One region of the Pseudomonas sp. Cab53 genome, then DNA from elsewhere that is predicted to be linked to it. Evidence: predicted binding sites of a transcription regulator. Region 1 holds the regulator's gene; the other holds the start of a gene.
What was found. The regulator sigma-54, encoded in region 1, starts transcription at its own class of promoters, with help from an activator protein. The targets are predictions, from matches to a motif close to ANTGGCATNNANNTTGCTNT.
Positions count from the first base shown of each region.

Region 1 (7,259 bases):
GGGCCGCGTGGTCGTGGTCGGCATGGGCAAGTCCGGGCACATCGGCAACAAGATTGCCGCCACGCTGGCCAGCACCGGCACCACGGCATTTTTCGTTCACCCGGCCGAAGCCAGCCACGGCGACATGGGCATGATCACCCGGGATGACGTCATCCTCGCCCTGTCCAACTCCGGCTCCACCAATGAAATCGTCACGCTGCTGCCGTTGATCAAGCGCCTGGGCATCCAGTTGATCAGCCTCACCGGCAACCCCGACTCGCCCCTGGCCAAGGCCGCCGACGTGAACCTTAACGTGCATGTCGAGCACGAAGCCTGCCCGCTGAACCTGGCACCGACCTCATCCACCACCGCCGCGCTGGTCATGGGCGATGCCCTGGCCGTGGCCCTGCTGGAAGCCCGGGGTTTCACCGCCGAAGACTTCGCCTTCTCCCACCCCGGCGGCGCCCTCGGCCGTCGCCTGCTGCTGAAGGTCGACGACGTGATGCACGCCGGCCAGGAGTTGCCGCAGGTGCAGCGCGGCACCTTGCTCAAGGATGCCCTGATGGAGATGACCCGCAAGGGCCTGGGCATGACGGTGGTCCTGGAAGCCGACGGCAAGCTGGCCGGGATCTTCACCGACGGCGACCTGCGCCGCACCCTGGACCGCACCATCGACATCCACAGCGCCACCATCGACCAGGTGATGACGCCCCACGGCAAGACCGCCCGCGCCGAGATGCTCGCCGCCGAGGCCCTGAAGATCATGGAAGACCACAAGATCAACGCCCTGGTGGTCGTCGACGACGAAGACCGTCCGGTGGGCGCCCTGAACATGCACGATCTGCTGCGTGCGGGAGTCATGTAAATGAGCACAGACCTGTTGCAACGCGGCAAGGCCATCAAGCTGGCGGTATTCGATGTGGACGGCGTACTGACCGACGGTCGCCTGTATTTCCTCGAGGACGGCAGCGAGTTCAAGACCTTCAACACCCTCGACGGCCAGGGCATCAAGATGCTGATGGCCGCCGGCGTGCAGACCGCGATCATCAGCGGCCGCAAGACCCCGGTGGTCGAACGGCGCGCCAAGAACCTCGGCATCCCGCACCTTTACCAGGGGCGCGAGGACAAACTCGTCGTCCTCGACGAACTTCTGGGCCAACTCAACCTAAGCTATGAACAGGTGGCCTACCTCGGTGACGACCTGCCGGACCTGCCGGTGATCCGCCGCGTCGGCCTTGGCATGGCCGTGGCCAATGCGGCCGGCTTCGTACGCGAGCACGCCCACGGTGTGACCACGGCGCGCGGCGGCGAAGGCGCGGCCCGCGAATTCTGTGAACTGATCCTGCGCGCCCAGGGCCGCCTCGAAGCGGCCAACGCCGCGTACCTGTGAGCCAATTATGCTGAGCAAGAAGATTCGCACCATCGTGGTGTTTGCCTGTATCGCGGCGATTTTCGCGGCGGTGGGCTACTGGAACATCAGCCCGGAACGGTTTCTCGACCAGCCCGCGCCGGTGGTCGAGGAAAAGATCGACTGGTATGCGACCAACACCCACACCCTGCAATACCTGCCCGACGGAAAAGTGCAGTACGAAATGACAGCCGACAAGGTCGACCACGTCAAGGCAACCGACATTACGCTGGTCACCACGCCGGACCTGAACATGTTTCGCGGCACCGAGTTTCCGTGGCACGTGCAGAGCAAGCGCGCCGAAGTCAATTCCGGCGGCACCGAAGTGGAGTTGATCGACTCGGTGCGCGTGGCCCGGACCGACGAGAAGAACCGCACGACCATCATCACCAGCACACGCATGACGGTGTTCCCGCAGCAACAATATGCGCAGACCGAGCAACCCGTTAGAATCGACGGCGCCGGGGGTGTATCGACCGGCACGGGAATGAAGGCGTATTTGAAGGAAAGCAGGATACACCTGCTATCGAACGTAAGAGGACAGTATGAAGCTCGCTAAAACCCTCCCTATTTTGCTCAGTCTGGGCGCAGCACTGGGAAGCGCGAGCGCCTGGGCTCTTCCCAACGACCGCGACCAGCCTATCCGCATCCAGGCCGACGACGCCCAATTGGACGACAAGAACGGCGTAGCCACCTACAAGGGCGATGTGATCATCACCCAGGGCTCGATGAAAGTGACCGGCAACACCGTGACCATCACGCGCACCCAGTCCGGCGACATCGACGTGGTGACCTCGGTCGGCAACCTGGCCTACTTCGAGCAGTTGCAGACCGCCGGCGACACCAAGCCTGTGCAGGGCTATGGCGTGACCATCCAGTACCACGCCTCCCAGGACCGCGTCGTTCTGATCGACCGCGCCAAGGTCGTCGACAAGGACAACAACGTCACCCAGGGTGAGAAGATCGTCTACGACACCAACAAGAAACTGGCCAGCGCCGGTCGCGCCACCGGCAGCAAGGTGACCGAGCAGCGCCCACGGATCGACATGGTGATCCAGCCTAAAAAGAAAACCGACCAGAAGGCCCAGTAATGGCAACTCTGAAAGCTCAGCACTTGGCCAAGAGCTACAAGAGCCGTCAAGTCGTGCGTGATGTCAGCCTGTCCATCGACAGCGGCCAGATCGTCGGCCTGCTCGGCCCCAACGGCGCGGGCAAGACCACCTGCTTCTACATGATCGTCGGCCTGGTCCAGGCCGACCAGGGTCGCGTACTGATCGACGACCTGGATGTCAGCCACCAGCCGATGCACGGCCGGGCCAAGGCCGGTATCGGCTACTTGCCGCAAGAAGCGTCGATCTTCCGCAAGCTGTCGGTCGCCGACAACATCATGGCGATCCTCGAGACCCGCAAGGAACTCGACAAGGCCGGTCGTCGCCAGGAACTGGAAAGCCTGCTGCAGGAATTCCATATCAGCCACATTCGCGACAACCTGGGCATGAGCCTGTCCGGTGGTGAACGGCGCCGGGTGGAAATCGCCCGGGCCCTGGCCACCGCACCGAAGTTCATCCTGCTCGACGAACCCTTCGCCGGCGTGGACCCGATCTCGGTGGGCGACATCAAGCAGATCATCCACCACCTCAAGGCCAAGGGCATCGGCGTGCTCATCACCGACCACAACGTGCGCGAGACCCTGGATATCTGCGAGACCGCCTATATCGTCAATGACGGCCAGTTGATCGCCGAAGGCGACTCCGCCGCCATCCTGGCCAACGACCTGGTCAAGGAAGTGTACCTGGGCCATGAGTTCCGCCTGTAAGCACGAGTGTCTGGCGAATCGCCGCGGGCATTGCTGATTTTATTATGGTGATGCCCTAGGCAAACACTTCAGTTTCAGGCATATAATTTGCTTAAGTTTGGCGCTTCGGCGCCCTGTAGTGGATGGCGCATGTGCGCCGGCGAATAAGGTGTTAAGCCCCTGCCATGAAACCATCGCTAGTCTTGAGAATGGGCCAGCAGCTGACGATGACGCCGCAGCTGCAACAGGCCATCCGCCTGCTCCAATTGTCGACCCTGGACCTGCAACAGGAAATCCAAGAGGCTCTGGAGTCCAATCCGATGCTCGAACGCCAGGAAGAAGGCGACGACTTCGACAACACCGACCCGCTGGCCGACAACGTCGAGCAGAAGACCAACACCGAGATCCCCGAACCGTCCTACCAGGAAGCCGCCCCGACGGTGGACAACCTCGAGGACGGCGAATGGAACGAACGCATTCCCAACGACCTGCCCGTGGACACGGCCTGGGAAGACGTCTACCAGACCAGCGCCAGCAGCCTGCCGAGCAGCGATGACGACGAGTGGGACTTCACCACCCGCACCTCCGCCGGCGAAAGCCTGCAAAGCCACTTGCTGTGGCAGTTGAACCTGGCGCCGATGTCCGACACCGATCGCCTGATCGCCGTCACCCTGATCGACTGCATCAACAACCAGGGCTACCTGGACGAGACCCTGGAAGAAATCCTGGAAGCCTTCGACCCCGAGCTCGACATCGAGCTGGACGAGATCGAGGCCGTTCTCCACCGGATCCAACAGTTCGAGCCGGCCGGCATCGGCGCCCGCAACCTGGGCGAATGCCTGCTGCTGCAACTGCGCCAGTTGCCGGCCAAGACACCCTGGCTGACCGAAGCCAAGCGACTGGTCACCGACTACATCGACCTGCTGGGCGGCCGCGACTACAGCCAGTTGATGCGCCGCATGAAGCTCAAGGAAGACGAACTGCGCCAGGTCATCGAACTGGTGCAGAGCCTCAACCCGCGCCCCGGCTCGCAGATCGAATCCACCGAACCCGAATACGTGGTGCCCGACGTCATCGTGCGCAAGCACAACGATCGCTGGCTGGTCGAGCTGAACCAGGAGTCGGTGCCCAAGCTGCGGGTCAACGCCCAGTACGCCGGCTTCGTCAGGCGCGCCGACACCAGCGCCGACAACACCTTCATGCGCAACCAGTTGCAGGAAGCGCGCTGGTTCATCAAGAGCCTGCAGAGTCGCAACGAAACCCTGATGAAAGTGGCCACCCAGATCGTCGAGCATCAGCGCGGCTTCCTGGAGTACGGCGACGAAGCGATGAAACCGTTGGTCCTGCATGACATTGCCGAGGCAGTGGGCATGCACGAGTCGACGATTTCCCGGGTAACCACCCAGAAATTCATGCATACCCCACGGGGCATCTATGAATTGAAATACTTTTTCTCCAGCCATGTCAGCACCTCCGAAGGCGGCGAATGCTCGTCCACGGCCATCCGCGCAATCATCAAGAAACTGGTGGCTGCGGAAAATCAGAAAAAGCCGTTGAGTGACAGCAAGATCGCTGGTTTACTGGAGGCACAAGGCATTCAGGTGGCCCGCCGTACCGTCGCCAAGTACCGCGAATCCCTCGGGATCGCACCTTCGAGCGAACGCAAGCGGTTGATGTAACAGGCCACGCCACAGCGTTCCAGTGGCAGGCATTTCTGCCTGCCGCTTTATGCACTGGCAACGAAGGAGAAGCTGTATGCAAGTCAACATCAGTGGACACCAACTGGAAGTGACCGAACCCCTGCGCACCTATATCGGCGAAAAACTCGACCGATTGGAAAGGCATTTCGACAAGATCACCAATGTGCAAGTCACGATGAACGTCGAGAAGCTGCTGCAGAAAATCGAAGCCACGTTGCATATTCCCGGCGGAGAGGTGGTTGCCAATGCGGAGCACACAGACATGTATGCCGCGATTGACCTGCTGACCGACAAGCTGGATCGCCAACTCAAAAAGCATAAGGAAAAGACCCAGAGCCTCCTCCAGGGCGCTACCGGTCGTTAACCCCCCAATCCATGATCCGACTAGAAACCATCCTGACCCCCGGCCGTTCCCTGGTGAACGCGCCGGGCGGCAGTAAAAAGAAAGCCCTCGAACAAATCGCCAACCTGATCCACCGCGAAGTGCCGGATCTGGAAATGCAGGACGTCTTCGAGGCCCTCGTTGCCCGTGAAAAACTCGGCTCCACCGGTTTTGGCAACGGCATCGCCATTCCTCACTGCCGCCTCAAGGGATGCACCTCGCCCATCAGCGCGTTGCTGCACCTTGAAGCCGCCATCGATTTCGACGCCATTGACGGCGCACCGGTCGACCTGCTGTTCGTACTGCTGGTCCCGGAAGCGGCGACCGATGCGCATCTTGAGCTGCTGCGCCAGATCGCCAGCATGCTGGACCGCAAGGAAGTGCGCGAAAAATTGCGCAGCGCACCGACTAACCAAGCCTTGTATCAGGTTGTCCTGGACGAGCAGAACGGTCATTAAACATGCGCATGATCATCGTCAGTGGTCGCTCCGGCTCCGGTAAAAGCACGGCCCTCAATGTGCTTGAGGACAGCGGCTACTACTGCATAGACAACCTGCCCGCCGGCTTGCTGCCGGAGCTGGCCGAGCGCGCGATGATCCATACCGAGCTGGCGCAGCCTTTGGTGGCGGTGTCCATCGACGCGCGCAACCTGCCTAGCCACCTGTCGCGTTTCCCGGCCCTGCTCGAGGAAGTGCGCAGCCGGCACATCCAGTGCGATGTCTTGTACCTGGATGCTGATGAAGAAACACTGCTCAAGCGGTTTTCCGAAACCCGCCGGCGCCACCCGCTGAGCAACGCCAATCGCTCCCTGGCCGAAGCCATCGAGGATGAGAGCCAACTGCTGGGGCCGATTGCCGACCTGGCGGACCTGAAGGTCAATACCACGAACCTGAACCTGTATCAGCTGCGCGACACCATCAAGTTGCGCCTGCTGAACCAGCCGGAGCCAGGTACGGCGTTCCTGGTGGAGTCGTTCGGGTTCAAACGTGGCATGCCCGTGGACGCCGACCTGGTGTTCGACGTGCGCTGCCTGCCCAACCCTTATTGGAAACCGGAGTTGCGCGAGCAGTCCGGGCTCGACCAACCGGTAATCGACTACCTGGCCGCACAGCCGGATGTCGAAGAGATGTACCAGGATATTTCCAGCTACCTGCTCAAGTGGCTGCCCCGCTTTGCCGCCAGCAACCGTGCCTACGTCACGATTGCCATTGGCTGCACGGGCGGCCATCACCGCTCCGTCTACCTGACCGAACGCCTGGGTCAGCTCCTGCAACAATCCCTGAAGAATGTCCAGGTTCGCCACCGCGACCTCAGTTAAAGGATTCACATCGCGATGCCTGCTCAGGAAATAGAAATCATCAACAAGCTGGGGCTGCACGCCCGGGCTTCAGCCAAATTCGTTGGCGTGGCAGGCCGGTTCAAGGACACGACTATCCGCGTCGGTCGGACGCCTGAAACCATGATCGACGGCAAGAGCATCATGGCCATGATGATGCTCGCTGCCGGCAAGGGCACCAAGATCCACCTGGCCACCGAAGGCGAAGAGGCGCAGGAAGCGATGGATGCCCTGGTGGCCTTGATCAACAACTATTTCGACGAAGGCGAATAAGCGCCTAGCGCGGCCTCGTAGCGCCGCGCCACTTCTGGCCAGTTGATCACGTTGTAGAACGCGCTGATGTATTCGGGCCGACGGTTCTGGTAGCGCAGGTAGTAGGCGTGCTCCCACACGTCCAGCCCCAGGATCGGCGTATTGCCATTCATCAGCGGGCTGTCCTGGTTGCCGCTGCTTTCCACCACCAGGGTATTTTGCAGTGTCACGCTCAGCCAGGCCCAGCCACTGCCGAAGCGGGTGAGCGCGGCCTTGGTGAAGGCTTCCTTGAAACGCTCCAGGCCACCCAGTTGCGTTTCGATCGCTTCGGCCAAGGCGCCTTCCGGCCGCCCTCCCCCTGGGAACTCATCACCTCCCAGAACAACGAATGGTTGGCATGGCCACCG
Region 1 covers NZ_AP021902.1:1,009,788-1,017,046, reverse strand. Annotated here, with positions in the region: gene KI241_RS04295 (KpsF/GutQ family sugar-phosphate isomerase) at 1-844, shown strand, start outside; gene KI241_RS04290 (HAD family hydrolase) at 845-1,369, shown strand; gene lptC (LPS export ABC transporter periplasmic protein LptC) at 1,377-1,946, shown strand; gene lptA (lipopolysaccharide transport periplasmic protein LptA) at 1,933-2,478, shown strand; gene lptB (LPS export ABC transporter ATP-binding protein) at 2,478-3,203, shown strand; gene KI241_RS04270 (RNA polymerase factor sigma-54) at 3,368-4,861, shown strand; gene raiA (ribosome-associated translation inhibitor RaiA) at 4,938-5,246, shown strand; gene ptsN (PTS IIA-like nitrogen regulatory protein PtsN) at 5,258-5,722, shown strand; gene rapZ (RNase adapter RapZ) at 5,725-6,582, shown strand; gene KI241_RS04250 (HPr family phosphocarrier protein) at 6,598-6,873, shown strand; partial or broken gene KI241_RS04245 (superoxide dismutase) at 6,852-7,259, opposite strand, start outside.

Region 2 (7,259 bases), 1.3 Mb from region 1:
TTTGGTTCAACCCGACGGGCAAGGCCTGGGATGCCGAACATGCGCCAGATGCGGAGATTCGCAGCCTGACCGAACTGCCGAGGTTACTGGCCGGGTGGCATAGCCAACCCTGAACCCTGCCTCACAGCCGCCAAACCCTCTGTGGGAGCGGCTGTGTCCCGCAGCTCCCCGCCTGGCAAAGAAATCTGTGGGAGCGAGCTTGCTCGCGATGACGGCGGCACGTCCAACATCAATCCCAACAGACCCATCGCTATCGCGAGCAAGCTCGCTCCCACAGGGACTGCGTCTGGCCGGGAATAGAATCGCACCCATGAAAAAGCCCGCAGCGACGGCGGGCTTTTTCAGCAAGCAAGAAGCAGAACTCAAATAGGGCGGCTGCCGTATTTGTTGTCGGGTTTCTTGGGCGGGTCGGCGACCACGTTGGCTTCCACTTCCTGCACCTTTCCACCCCGGGCCAGGAATTCTTCCATGGCCTTGGCGAGTGCGTCACGCTCCTTGTTCTTGGCCTCTACGCTCGGCAACTCGTCGACCGACACCGCTGCCTTGGCCTTGCCTTTGGCGGTGGGAGCCGGGACATCGGCACCATCGTCATCGGCAACGTCTTCAGCTGCCGCCTCCAGGCCTTCTTCGGTCTCGTCTTCGTCGCCTACTTCGAGGTCGTCGTTTTCCAGATCATCGTCGCTCATGTTCTACCTCATGACTTGCGAAAAGCAGATTAGTTATAGCCCAGCTTCGCCATCTGTTCGAAGGCTGCCAGAAAAAATTCAACATCCGCCGTCAACCAGCGGTCATGCCCCTTCACCGTATAGCGTGGCGAGGACTTTACGAGCACCGCCATGATCACGGTGCTCGCCCAGATAAACACCTTGCCAGGTCCCCAACGCCAGCCGTCCAGCCGTCACCGGCAGGGTCAGCTGACAACCGAGCACGCTCGCCTTGAAGTGCGCCGGGAGGTCGTCCAGGCCTTCGTCGTTGTGCTCGTAATCGGCGGTTCCTTGTGGGATCAGCCGATTGAAAAATCGTTCGAAGTCTCGACGTACCGCCGGATCGGCGTTCTCGTTGATCGTCAACGAAGCCGAGGTGTGCTGCAGCCACAGATGCAACAGACCGACACGGCACGCCCGGAGTTCAGGCAGGCCGGCGAGCAACTCGTCCGTCACCAGATGAAAGCCCCGGGGCCGTGCCCGCAGGGTAATCAGCGTCTGTTGCCACATACACTTCTCCGCACGCTCGGCGCGCATTCTAGCGCGCTCTGAAAAAAAACAAAGGGCCTAATATTCTTGCCTCCATGTAAGCCTTTGGCGGCAGAAAAGCCCATGTCGCCTATACAACAAAAGGCGTCGGAAAAACCGGCCTGCCTTATGGGCAGTGACAAATTCCAGGCAAAAAAATGCCCGGCGAACCGGGCAATTTTTAACGCGTGCACTTACAGGTTGTAGCCACGCTCGTTGTGTTGCGCCAGGTCCAGGCCCACCGCCTCTTCTTCCTCGGAGACACGCAGACCCATGACAGCGTCCAGCACCTTTAGGATGATGAAAGTGACGATCGCGGTGTAGATCACCGTGAAGCCCACGCCTTTGGCTTGAATCCATACTTGTGCGGCGATGTCGGTCACGGTGCCGAAGCCACCCAGGGCCGGGGCCGCGAACACGCCGGTGAGGATCGCGCCGAGGATACCGCCGATGCCGTGCACGCCGAAGGCGTCCAGGGAGTCGTCGTAGCCAAGCTTGCGCTTGAGGGTGGTGGCGCAGAAGAAGCACACCACGCCCGCCGCCAGGCCGATGACCAGGGCGCCCATCGGGCCCACGGTGCCGGCCGCCGGCGTGATGGCCACCAGGCCCGCGACCACGCCCGAGGCGATGCCCAGCGCGCTTGGCTTGCCGTGGGTGATCCACTCGGCAAACATCCAGCCCAGTGCTGCCGCAGCGGTGGCGATCTGAGTCACCAGCATCGCCATGCCGGCGGTGCCATTGGCGGCGACGGCGGAACCGGCGTTAAAGCCGAACCAACCGACCCACAGCATGGCCGCGCCCATCAGGGTGTAGCCCAGGTTATGCGGTGCCATCGGCGTGGTCGGGAAGCCCTTGCGCTTGCCCAGTACCAGGCACGCCACCAGGCCCGCGATACCGGCGTTGATGTGCACCACGGTGCCGCCGGCGAAGTCCAGCACGCCCCAGTCCCACAACAGGCCGCCGTTACCGGACCAGACCATGTGCGCGATCGGCGCGTAGACCAGGGTGAACCAGATGCCCATGAAGACCAGCATGGCGGAGAACTTCATGCGCTCGGCAAAGGCACCGACGATCAGGGCCGGGGTGATGATGGCGAACGTCATCTGGAAGGTGATGAACACCGCTTCCGGGAACAGCGCCGTTGGACCGGTGATGCTCGCCGGGGTCACGCCCGCCAGGAACGCCTTGCCCAGGCCGCCGATGAAGGAATTGAAATTGACGACGCCCTGCTCCATGCCGGTGGTGTCGAACGCGATGCTGTAGCCATAGATGACCCACAACACACTGATCAGACCGGTAATGGCAAAGCACTGCATCATCACGGAAAGAAGGTTTTTCGACCGGACCATGCCGCCATAGAACAGCGCCAGGCCGGGAATGGTCATGAACAGAACAAGAATGGTGGCCGTCAGCATCCAGGCGGTGTCGCCGGAGTTGAGGACGGGGGCTGCCGCTTCTTCCGCCATGGCCAGGCCAGGCATTACGAAGGACAACAGGGCTCCTAGCCCTGCGAATTTACGCAGAGTCATATTGTTTTCTCCTGGGGCGTTGGGTTTGGCGGCTTAGATGGCGTCGGTATCGGTTTCGCCGGTACGGATGCGAATAGCCTGTTCCAGATTGACCACGAAGATCTTTCCGTCACCGATCTTGCCGGTGTTGGCGGCCTTGGTGATCGCTTCGATCACACGGTCCAGATCCTTGTCGTCAATGGCGACATCGATCTTCACCTTGGGCAGGAAATCGACCACGTATTCCGCGCCGCGATACAGCTCGGTGTGACCTTTCTGCCGCCCGAAGCCTTTGACCTCAGTAACGGTAATGCCCTGCACGCCGATCTCGGACAACGACTCGCGCACGTCGTCCAACTTGAACGGCTTGATGATGGCAGTGACTAGCTTCATGAAACTCTCTCCCGAATTGGTGGACTTGCCCCAGGAAAACAAACCCGACTCAAGTCTAAGCGCAGTGCCTGGCTTTGTAACGCGTCGTCGGCCCAAGTTGCCCGACAGGTGCCAGCTAACCGATCCTGGCGAAGCTCCCCGCTTCGCCTGCTGCACTGCATTCGTCACAGCGACTGCATCAGTGCATGGGTCATCAGCCTCTAAGCAGAAACCTTGCCATCTGTGCCCAAACCCTCTGTTTTCAATCCCTTACCCCACACCTGTACCTGCATCACGTGATGAACCGCGGCGATACGCACAACAACAGTGCGAAGACGCCCGCCCGCGTGCGCGAAAAGCGTGCATCCCCGCCTGCGGGAATTGACTATAGACACTGCGTGGTACACTGCCCGCCATCGTTTTCAGGACACTTGCCATGCTTGCGCCAAAAGACCTCCTCGACGCCCTGAGCGGCCATGCCGCCCGCCTCATGAGCGGTGACACGCCGTTGCCCAAGAGCGAAATCGAAAGCCAGCTCAAGGCCTTGCTGCAAAGCGGGTTCAGCAAGCTGGACCTGGTGAGCCGGGAGGAATTCGACAGTCAGATGGTGGTGCTGGCCCGCACCCGGGCGCGCCTGGAAAGCCTGGAGGCGAAGGTCGCGGAGCTGGAAGCGCGACTGACGCCGACCGCGGAGTAAACCGCCCGGAGCCACGCCCCGGCGCGCATGCAACGGGGATTAGAGACGAAAACGGCTGACCAGCGTATTGAATGACAGCGCCAGGCCGGACAGCGCCTGGCTCGACGCATTGGTCTGGTTCGCCCCCGCCGCGGTCTGGGTCGAGAGATCCTGGATGTTCACCAGGTTGCGGTCCACCTCACGGGCCACATGGGCCTGCTCCTCGGACGCCGTGGCGATGACCAGGTTACGGTCGTTGATCTGCGCGATCCCATCGGCGATCTGCTCCAACGCCTGGCCAGTGGCCCGGGCCAGCCCCTGGGTCTGGGTGACCAGCGCCTGGCTCTTGCCCATGGCATCGACCGCGCCGTCGGCTCGGTCCTGCACCGCGAGGATCATGCCCTCGATCTCACCGGTAGACGCCTGGGTGCGCGCCGCCAGGGCGCGAACCTCGTCGGCGACCACAGCAAAGCCACGCCCCTGTTCCCCGGCCCGGGCCGCCTCGATGGCCGCGTTGAGGGCCAACAAATTGGTCTGCTCGGCGATCCCCCGGATCACATCCAACACCTTGCCGATATCACGCACTTGTACCGCCAGGTCTCGGACCAGCCCGGTGGACGAGGTGATTTCCTGGGTCGCATGATCGATCGCCTGCACCGCGCTGCGCGCCTGGTCACGTCCGCTGCTGGCCTGGGCACTGGTCGCTTGGGACGCCTGGGAAGTGGACACGGCATTGCGGGCGACTTCCTCTACCGCTGACGTCATCTCGGTCACGGCGGTGGCCGCCTGTTGGATTTCATCATTCTGCCGGATCAAGGCGCGACTGCCGTCGTCAGTGACCGCCGTCAACTCCTCGGCCGCGGAGGCCAACTGGTCCGAAGCACTGGCGATCTGCTGGAGCGTGGTCTTCAGGCTGGCCTGCATGTCGCCAAGGGCCGCAAGCAACTGGCCGGCCTCGTCACGGCGACGACGGGTGATGTGCTGGGTCAGGTCGCCTTGGGCGATGCGCTCGGCACAGTCGAGTGCGACGGCAATCGGCTGGCTGATCACGCGGCTGATGAACATCCCCAGCAACAGCGCCGCGACAAACGCGATGGCGATGCCGCTGTACAGGATCGTCCGGGCCGACACCTCCTGGCGGGCGGCGTCCTGGGCGCTTTCGCTGATCTGGCGATCATTGGAGTCGATCATGATGGTCAACTGGTCCATTACCTTGCGGTAGGTTTTCTGCAAGTCGCCCAGCAGCAGGGCACGCCCGTTCTCCAGGTCGCCGGCCGCCATCATCGCCACGTATCGTTGCACCATGGCCTGGTAGACCGGCCAATCGCGGGCCACCTGGTCGCCGGCCAGGCGCTCATCCTCGGCCAGGCGACCTTTGCGGTACTCGGCGAATGCCTGTTCGCTGGCCAACTGATTGGCTTTCATCGAGGCCAGGAATTCATCCTTCATGCTTTGCGGGGCATTGCCGGCGGTGGCGACATACAGGCGGTACATGTCACGCGTCTGGCCAACGGCCTTGGTCTTTGTCTGCGCCGTATTGGCGACCGACACCAGGTTGGTGTTGAACACGGTCTGCAAGCGCGCGGACAAGGTCGCGACGCCGCTGACGCCCAGCATGCCCACGGCCAGAGTGATGAACGCACACAGGACGAACGAGGTGATCAGCTTGGTCGAGAATTTCGCGTCATTGATCCAGTTCATCGGGTTCTCATGGAGCGCCCTTGAGCGCCCCTTCAGGTGGGTATTCCCCCGCCCCGGGTCACGCCAGGCAAGGAGCTAATGGCTCTTTGCCATTTTCGAAAAATGTTACAGCCCGTAAAAGATTGCCAACAATGGACGGCGGCGCATGAGCGTATGGATTTTTCAACGATCACGCGGCCACCCCGCATCGATGCCGGGGCACTCCAAGGGCGCGTCGCGATGCCAGGCGCAGTCATCGTCCTGCAACATCTCGCCAAGATTTGCGCCTTCAACGGTCGCGCTTGAACGCCATTGCGCGACTAACCTTCAGGGGCCGCAGGATGCGGCTTCCCTATTCACTCAAGGAACGATTCATGTCGCTTGCCATCGTCCACAGCCGCGCCCAGGTGGGGGTGGAGGCTCCCGCCGTTACCGTTGAAGTTCACTTGGCCAATGGCCTGCCGTCGCTGACGATGGTCGGCCTGCCCGAAGCGGCGGTGAAGGAAAGCAAGGACCGGGTCCGTAGCGCGATCATCAATTCTGGGCTCAATTTCCCGGCGCGGCGCATCACCCTCAACCTGGCCCCGGCAGACCTGCCCAAGGACGGCGGGCGCTTCGACCTGGCCATTGCCCTGGGCATCCTGGCGGCCAGCGTGCAAGTGCCGACGCTGACCCTGGACGACGTGGAATGCCTTGGCGAACTGGCGCTGTCCGGCGCGGTGCGTCCGGTGCGCGGGGTGCTGCCCGCAGCGCTGGCGGCGCGCACGGCCGGGCGCACGCTGATGGTGCCCCGGGCGAACGCCGAGGAAGCCTGCCTCGCCTCAGGATTGAAGGTGATCGCGGTAGATCATCTGCTCGAAGCCGTGGCCCACTTCAACGGCCACACCCCGGTGCCGCCCTATGTGTCCAACGGCCTGCTTTGCGCCAGCAAGCCCTACCCCGACCTGAATGAAGTACAAGGCCAGGTCGGGGCCAAGCGGGCCTTGCTGATTGCCGCCGCCGGGGCGCACAACCTGCTGTTCAGCGGGCCACCGGGCACCGGCAAGACCCTGCTCGCCAGTCGGTTGCCAGGCTTGCTGCCGCCCCTGGCCGAGAGCGAGGCCCTGGAAGTCGCGGCCATCCAGTCGGTGGCCAGTTGCGTGCCGCTGAGCCACTGGCCGCAGCGCCCGTTTCGCCAGCCCCATCACTCCGCCTCCGGCCCGGCGCTGGTGGGTGGCGGATCCAAGCCACAACCCGGGGAAATCACCCTCGCCCACCACGGCGTGCTGTTTCTCGATGAATTGCCGGAGTTCGACCGCAAGGTCCTGGAAGTGTTGAGGGAGCCGTTGGAGTCGGGGCACATCGTGGTATCCCGCGCCCGTGACCGGGTGCGTTTTCCCGCTCGCTTCCAATTGGTGGCGGCGATGAATCCTTGCCCCTGCGGCTACCTGGGCGAACCCAGCGGCCGTTGCACCTGCACGCCGGACATGGTGCAGCGCTATCGCAACAAACTCTCGGGCCCGTTGCTGGACCGCATCGACCTGCACCTGACCGTCGCCCGGGAAGCCACGGCCCTGAACCCCAAGCGCGAATCCACCGACGACACTGCCAGCGTCGCCGAGCAGGTGGCCCAGGCGAGAGAACAGCAGCACCGACGCCAGGGTTGTGCCAATGCCTTCCTGGACCTGCCGGGGCTGCGCCGGCATTGCAAGTTATCCACACCCGACGAAGCCTGGCTGGAAACCGCCTGTGAACGACTGACCTTGTCGCTACGGGCGGCGCACCGTCTGCTCAAGGTCGCCCGGACACTGG
Region 2 covers NZ_AP021902.1:5,994,632-6,001,890, forward strand. Annotated here, with positions in the region: gene KI241_RS26495 (HAD-IA family hydrolase) at 1-113, shown strand, start outside; gene sutA (transcriptional regulator SutA) at 363-686, opposite strand; gene KI241_RS26505 (secondary thiamine-phosphate synthase enzyme YjbQ) at 789-1,214, opposite strand; gene KI241_RS26510 (ammonium transporter) at 1,427-2,761, opposite strand; gene glnK (P-II family nitrogen regulator) at 2,795-3,133, opposite strand; gene KI241_RS26520 (accessory factor UbiK family protein) at 3,549-3,809, shown strand; gene KI241_RS26525 (methyl-accepting chemotaxis protein) at 3,849-5,489, opposite strand; gene KI241_RS26530 (YifB family Mg chelatase-like AAA ATPase) at 5,843-7,259, shown strand, end outside.
Region 2: a site for sigma-54 is predicted at 3,335-3,354, ahead of glnK (P-II family nitrogen regulator). Genes of this name have one in related genera too.